Regions from separate parts of the Paenibacillus sp. AR247 genome, predicted to be linked through region 2. Evidence: predicted binding sites of a transcription regulator. Region 2 holds the regulator's gene; the other holds the start of a gene.
The links. Region 2 encodes NrdR, which represses ribonucleotide reductase genes. Its sites were predicted from a motif close to AACACNATATATNGTGTT; they were not measured.

Region 1: nrdI (class Ib ribonucleoside-diphosphate reductase assembly flavoprotein NrdI) is a predicted target of NrdR. The motif match lies at 2,209-2,226, and genes of this name have one in related genera.

What each region holds. Positions count from the first base shown of each region.
Region 1 covers NZ_PCZT01000020.1:39,403-42,810, reverse strand. Annotated here, with positions in the region: gene CPT76_RS27320 (sugar-binding transcriptional regulator) at 1-758, opposite strand, end outside; tRNA gene CPT76_RS27315 (tRNA-Arg) at 999-1,073, shown strand; gene clpP (ATP-dependent Clp endopeptidase proteolytic subunit ClpP) at 1,282-1,878, shown strand; gene nrdI (class Ib ribonucleoside-diphosphate reductase assembly flavoprotein NrdI) at 2,306-2,665, shown strand; partial or broken gene CPT76_RS40635 (ribonucleotide reductase N-terminal alpha domain-containing protein) at 2,652-3,408, shown strand, end outside.
Region 2 covers NZ_PCZT01000002.1:288,815-292,222, reverse strand. Annotated here, with positions in the region: partial or broken gene CPT76_RS38715 (MntP/YtaF family protein) at 1-174, shown strand, start outside; gene coaE (dephospho-CoA kinase) at 189-785, shown strand; gene CPT76_RS01820 (lytic transglycosylase domain-containing protein) at 782-1,345, shown strand; gene CPT76_RS01815 (alpha/beta-type small acid-soluble spore protein) at 1,437-1,655, opposite strand; gene nrdR (transcriptional regulator NrdR) at 1,870-2,337, shown strand; tRNA gene CPT76_RS01805 (tRNA-Ala) at 2,574-2,646, shown strand; gene CPT76_RS01800 (AraC family transcriptional regulator) at 2,695-3,408, opposite strand, start outside.

The DNA of each region.
Region 1 (3,408 bases), on a different contig from region 2:
CTTCGGCGGGTCATCTCCATCGCGTCCCCGATGCCGTGCATGATGATGCGGCAGTGCCTGATCGCCTGCACGATCTCCTGGATGTTGCGGTCCTGCACCAGCGACTGATACGCTTCATCGCTCAGGAGGTCCGGCACATGCAGCAGCCGGTATTGCGCGCCGACGCGCTTGGCCATGGTGGATGCGATCGTGTTCGCCTGAAACTCCACGCTTTCGCCAAGTCCGCCCCTAGCTGGCACGAACCAGCTGTTCTTCATCGGTACGGCCGCCTGCGGCGTCAACTGCTCCGCCACTTCGGCGAGCGTTGAGCCTCCAGTCACCGCTACGGTGTCCCCTTGGTTCATGACGCCAAGCAGCGCTTTGGCACCCGCGCGTCCCAAGTCACGCTTCGTGAGCGGCGACGATTCGCAATCCCCGGGCACGACCACGACTTTGCGCAAGCCGTACGTCTGGCGGATCTTCTCGCCAAGATCATTGAGGCCGAACAGCACTTTCACCATCGGCTCCATCTGTTCGAGCAGCTTGCTTCCCGCCTCGCTGACCCTCATCCCAGAGCTCTCGATCTCAACCAGGCCCTGGGACTTGAGAAGATCCGTCTCGGCCCGCAGCACCCGCTCGGTCATATGCAGGGATGCAGCGAGCGTTCTCCGGCCGATCAGCTCCGACAGCTTGATCTGATGAAGAATGGTATATCTGGTCTTGAGAACGTCCACGAGATCAGGCAGAAGCTGCTTTTGTATCTCTAATATATCCCGCATTTCTTTCCACTCCTGCAACTTCGCTTCCCTCTCTCCCCTGGCCCTAAAATGTCCCGGGTCAACGTTTTAAGTCCCACCACTATTCTACTCAATAATGGCGCTGGTTGCAAGTAGTCCACTGACTATAATTCACATCAGCCTTTCCTCCTATACAGCATTTTCCTGATTCGAAAAAATTAATAACTTAACCCTTGCATTTTGAGGCAAGCTATCATATAATAACTCTTGCTATTGAATTTTGCGCCCGTGGTCCAATGGATATGACGTAGGCCTCCGAAGCCTGAGATCGAGGTTCAATTCCTCGCGGGCGCGCCATTTTTCTTCAATAGAAGAGAACGCAGAACGGCAACCGTTCTACGTTATGTTTTTAACCAAACGTACCACAGCCAATTAGATGGCTATTTTTTTTACCTTGAGTTTGACTTTCTTTGACTTTTTGTTTGAAATTGTTTATCATGTGGTTAATACGGTAACAGTATGTATAGAATGACCTATTTTGAGCCAATTAAGGGAGGTTTTCCACGTGAGTTATATTCCTATGGTCGTCGAACAAAGCAACCGCGGTGAACGGGCTTACGACATCTATTCCCGTTTGCTGAAAGACCGCATCATTTTCCTGGGCACCGAAGTCAATGACGTGGTCGCCAATTCTATCATCGCCCAGCTGCTGTTTCTCGCAGCCGAAGATCCGGAGAAAGACATCCATTTGTACATTAACAGCCCCGGCGGATCCATTACGGCCGGTATGGCGATTTTCGATACAATGCAGTTCATCAAACCGGACGTATCTACAATCTGCGTAGGCTTGGCCGCTTCCATGGGCGCGTTCCTGCTGAACGCCGGCGCCAAGGGCAAACGCTTCGGCCTGCCGAACAGTGAGATCATGATCCACCAGCCGCTCGGGGGTGCGCAAGGCCAGGCTACGGATATCGAAATCCGCGCCCGCCGCATTCTGAAAATGCGAGACACCTTGAACCGCATCCTGTCCGAACGTACCGGACAACCGCTGGAGCGCATCGAGAAAGACACCGACCGTGACTACTTCATGAGCGCAGCTGAAGCGCAAGAATACGGACTGATCGATAAAGTTCTGGAAAGCACTCCAATCCAAGGCGTGTAAATATTTGCGGCTTTGGAGCCGAAGAAAAACAGGGAATCTCCCCGAATCGATCCGCTTACGGATCGCCGGGTGGCTCCCTGTTTTTTGTTTTTCAAGGCGTCAAGCAGGCTGCAATTGCGCCCATGAACATGATTCTCATAGGCTTGACCACATCAATATATTGATGTATTATTCTAAATACCCGCTTTAAACCATCTACATATTGATTGTCAGCGGCATAGTATATATAACATAATTTCCCACAACACACCATTCATTCCGGTGTTATTTTAAGAAGATCAATTTAATTTTTCAGCGAAGCTGAACCATTCTGTGATCACAAGAATAACGACCACGATATGTGGTGTGGTTATCTACAATGACGTCAATAGACGTTTTTTTTGCGCCCGTGACCACGGCAGAGAACATTATTCAGGAGTGAAGGATCATGCTGATCGTCTATGATTCCAAGACCGGCAATGTCAGACGCTTTATCAACAAGCTGAACATGAGAGCCATTCCGATCGAAGAGCAGGAGCAAGTGAATGAGCCTTACGTGCTCGTAACGTATACAACGGGTTTTGGGCAGGTGCCCGAGAAAGTGTCGAACTTTCTGTCGAAGAACAACCGCATGCTTCGCGGCGTGTCGGCCAGCGGCAACCGGAACTGGGGGCCTCGTTTCGCCAAGAGCGCGGATACGATATCGGAGATGTACCATGTGCCAGTCATCACCAAGTTCGAGCTTTCGGGAACGATACGGGATACGGAGATTTTCAAAGAGAGGGTGCGGAGCATTGAAGCATATTGAACTCAACAACGAAATTATGCAGCGCGGATCGGACGGTTACTTTCAATTGGAAAAAGACCGGGAGGCGGTTGCCGCCTTTATGGAGGAAGTGGAGCGCGATACGATGAAGTTCGGCTCCCTGCGCGAGAAGCTGGATTACCTGATCAGCAACGACTACTATGAGAACGTGTTTGAGCATTACACCTACGACGAAGTCGAGTCCGTGTTCAACCTGACGGCGAGCAGCGACTTCCAATTCCAGTCCTACATGGCGATCTCGAAGTTCTACAAGGACTATGCGATGAGAACCAACGACAAGAAGCAGTATCTGGAGCAGTACCCGGACCGCGTCGCCATCGTGGCGCTGTACTTGGGCGAAGGGAATATCGGTAAAGCGCTCCGAATCGCCGAAGCGATGATCGAGCAGCGGCTGCAGCCAGCGACCCCGACCTTCCTCAATGCCGGCAAAAGCCGTCGCGGCGAGCTGGTCTCCTGCTTCCTGCTGGAAATGGACGATTCGCTCAATTCGATCAACTACGTGCTCGGCACCTGCATGCAGCTGTCCAAAATCGGCGGCGGCGTCGCCGTCAATTTGTCCAAGCTGCGTGGGCGCGGCGAACCGATCAAAGGCGTGGCCGGAGCGGCCAAAGGCATCATGCCGGTGCTGAAGCTGATGGAGGACGCCTTCTCCTATGCCGACCAAATGGGCCAGCGCAAAGGCTCGGGTGCCGGATACTATAACATTTTCGGTTGGGATGTCATCG
Region 2 (3,408 bases):
TTGCTCGGATTTTCGCCGCTGCTGACCGCCGTCGTGATCGCTCTCTTCAGCGGCACCTTCTTAGTCGTCGGAATGAAGACGGGATTGCGCTTTGCGTCCCGAACGTGGATGCGCCGGTTTACGGTGCTGCCGGCAATATTATTAATTGTAATGGGAATAATGAAGCTGTTATGAGGTGAGTTAAGGATATGAACATCGGGTTAACCGGAGGAATAGCGACAGGAAAAAGTACCGTATCCGCCCTCTTAGTCAGCAAGGGGGCGCTGCTTGTTGACGCCGACGTCATCGCCCGGGAAGTCATGCTCCCGGGTCATCCGGTTTTGGCGGCGGCCGTTGAGCATTTTGGACAAGCCATCCTCCTTCCGGACGGAACGCTGGACCGCAGACGCCTGGGGGATATCGTGTTTCACGATCCCGGCGAGCGCAAAGCTCTGAACGATATTACGCATCCTGCGATCCGTCAGGAGATTCGGGAGCAGATGCAGACCTTTGAACGGGAGCACCCGGACCGCCTGGTGGTGGTGGACATCCCGCTCCTGTTTGAATCGGGTCTGGAAGCGATGTTTGAGCAGGTCCTGCTGGTCTATGCCCCGTTTGAGGTACAGGTGGAACGCTTGATGGAGAGGAACCGGCTGACGAAGGATGAAGCGGTCGCGCGGATTCGTTCCCAAATGGATATCGAAGAGAAGAAGAAGCGGGCCGACGTTGTGATCGACAACAGTGGACAACCTTCCGAGACGGAGCGCCAAGTGGATGAATTTTGGAACCGGAAGGGCCTGCTATGAAGTTTTTACGCAAAAAAAGCGTGCTTCTTCTGTTGTTTTTAGGATTTGTCGTCATCCTGTTTTTTAATACGAACTGGATGTCGTGGTTTTACCCGATTCATTATAAAGAGAACATTCGTGAGCAGGCTGAGCGTTATGACGTCGACCCGTTCCTGGTGGCTTCGATTATCCGGGTGGAATCCAATTACAAGCTGGGCAAGGAGTCCAAGAAGGGGGCCCTCGGCCTGATGCAGTTAATGCCGGATACGGCCAATTGGGCGATGGAAAAGGCCAAGCTTCCCGAGGTGACGCTGGACCATATTAAGCATGAGCCGGAGGCCAGCATCGAAATCGGCACCTGGTATCTCAAAACGCTGTCGGAGCAATTTAAAGGAAACCGGATTGCCGTCATCGCCGCATACAATGCGGGGCCTGGTAAAGTGGATGGTTGGCTGAAAAGGGGCGTATGGGACGGGACCTACGACTCGGTCAAAAATATTCCCATCGGGGAAACCCGGCACTACGTTCAGCGGGTCATTTATTACTACAATCAGTACACGCGGATATACAGCGAGTTTTAAAGGGAGTACTGTTCTGTCGCTAAACATAACAAAAGAAGCATTGGAGAAGCTAGGTTAGCGTCTCCAACACTTCTTCGGGTATCAAACCGAATTAGAATTGACCAGCCAGTTGTTGTTCAGCCAGGGTCACCAAACGTTTAGTGATAAGTCCCCCGATCGAACCGTTCTCATATGCAGTCATGTTGCCTTGGTATCCGTCTTGTGGGATGCTGATACCCAGTTCTTGAGCGACTTCATATTTCAATTGGTTCAGGGCTGCGGTAGCTTTAGGTACTACCAGGTTGTTGGAGCTGTTGTTGTTGGAAGCCATTGTTGTTCACCTCCTCGCTGTTTGTAAATGTATTATGTCTCGAAGCTCAAAAGTTCATTACTCTTTTTGAAAAGTTTTTGTTGGAAATTTAATACATTTCGGTGAGGCGGCAAGTTAATCCCTGATGGGATAAGGGTTCGCGATATTCGGACCCTGTGAATGTTCGTGATTTTGTTCTATATACACCGTGATTTGCAAAGGAAGGGAGTTTACCATGAAATGTCCGTACTGTGATTATGCCGGCACGAAAGTGCTGGACTCACGGCCCGCTAACGAAAATAAATCGATCCGCCGCAGGCGTGAGTGCGAGAAGTGCAGCCGGCGCTTTACCACGTTTGAGATGGTGGAGGAAACGCCGCTGATGGTCATCAAGAAGGATGGAAGCCGGGAAGAGTTCAGCCGGGATAAAATCCTCCGCGGCCTGATTCGCGCCTGCGAGAAGCGCCCGGTATCCGTGGAGCAGCTTGACATGATCGTCTCCGAGGTGGAGAAATCACTGCGCAACACCGCCGTGGCGGAGGTGGAGAGCCGCCAGATCGGCGAGCTGGTGATGGAGCAGCTGTATCCCGTGGACGAGGTGGCTTATGTCCGCTTTGCGTCGGTTTACCGCCAATTTAAAGATATCAACATGTTCATGAAAGAGCTGAAGGGGCTGCTGTCCAAAAATACGGTGGAGGACTAACCGTAAGGGAGCATGCTGCTTTGCCGGTCCGTTACAGAGGATGCAACCATCTTAAAAGAGCAAAAGGGCCTTAGGGCCTCTTTTGCTTTTGGCGGTGGCCATGGCATGGGAGCATAAGGCTGAACACTTGCGTGAGCTCCAAAATCTTTTTTGAATTTTTTTGTTTGTACACATGCATAAATCTTTGATAAATTATAAGAGTCGCTGATACATAATAAATCAGTAGAAAATATTAAGGGGCCTTAGCTCAGCTGGGAGAGCGCATCGCTGGCAGCGATGAGGTCAGGGGTTCGATCCCCCTAGGCTCCATAGAAGAAAACCCTTGGGAATCAAGGGTTTTTTGTTTTTCTTTTTATATTAAGTCCGGGCCCACTTCTTCCGGTACTGGTGCGGCGTAATGCCCATGCGCTGTTTGAACAATTTACAAAAATAAGAGCTGTTTGCCAAACCAATCTCCTCAGCAATGAGCGAGATTGGTTTTTTGGTGGTCGTTAACAGCAGAACGGATTGATGGACCCGGCGGGCCATGATGTATTCGGAGATGCTGATGCCTGTCGCTTCTTTGAAAAGATGCGATACATGATAAGGAGATAAATGAAGCGACTTGGCCATGTCGTCCAATCGAAACGGTAACGTATAGTTGGCCTCGATCCATGTCAATATGTGCTCCACCTGATGATTTTGGCGAAGGGCCGGTTTCGGCAGCCCGGCTTCCGTCCGCTGATTCCATACGTGTTGGATCGAACGGTACAGCATAACGAGAAATAAAGAAAATTCCTCATATCTTTCTGCCTCTGAAAGCGCGTGTAATTGATCATCCAAGCTTTTGTAGACAGCGTCCAAGATGTGGAGCTCATCCCCGGTATCATATAAACACGGAACAGGGAGTTCCCCTAAATATATGAATCGATAAAAGGTATGAAGCGAAGGCCATTTTTCAAAATAAGACTCAAACATCGTCGGTTCAAAGGTCACAAGGGAACGTTCGAAGCATTGGCCTTCGTCGTATTCGAGCTTGAGATGATGAAGCTGATAAGGCTGAAAAATACAGAGCATGCCCGGTTTGATGTC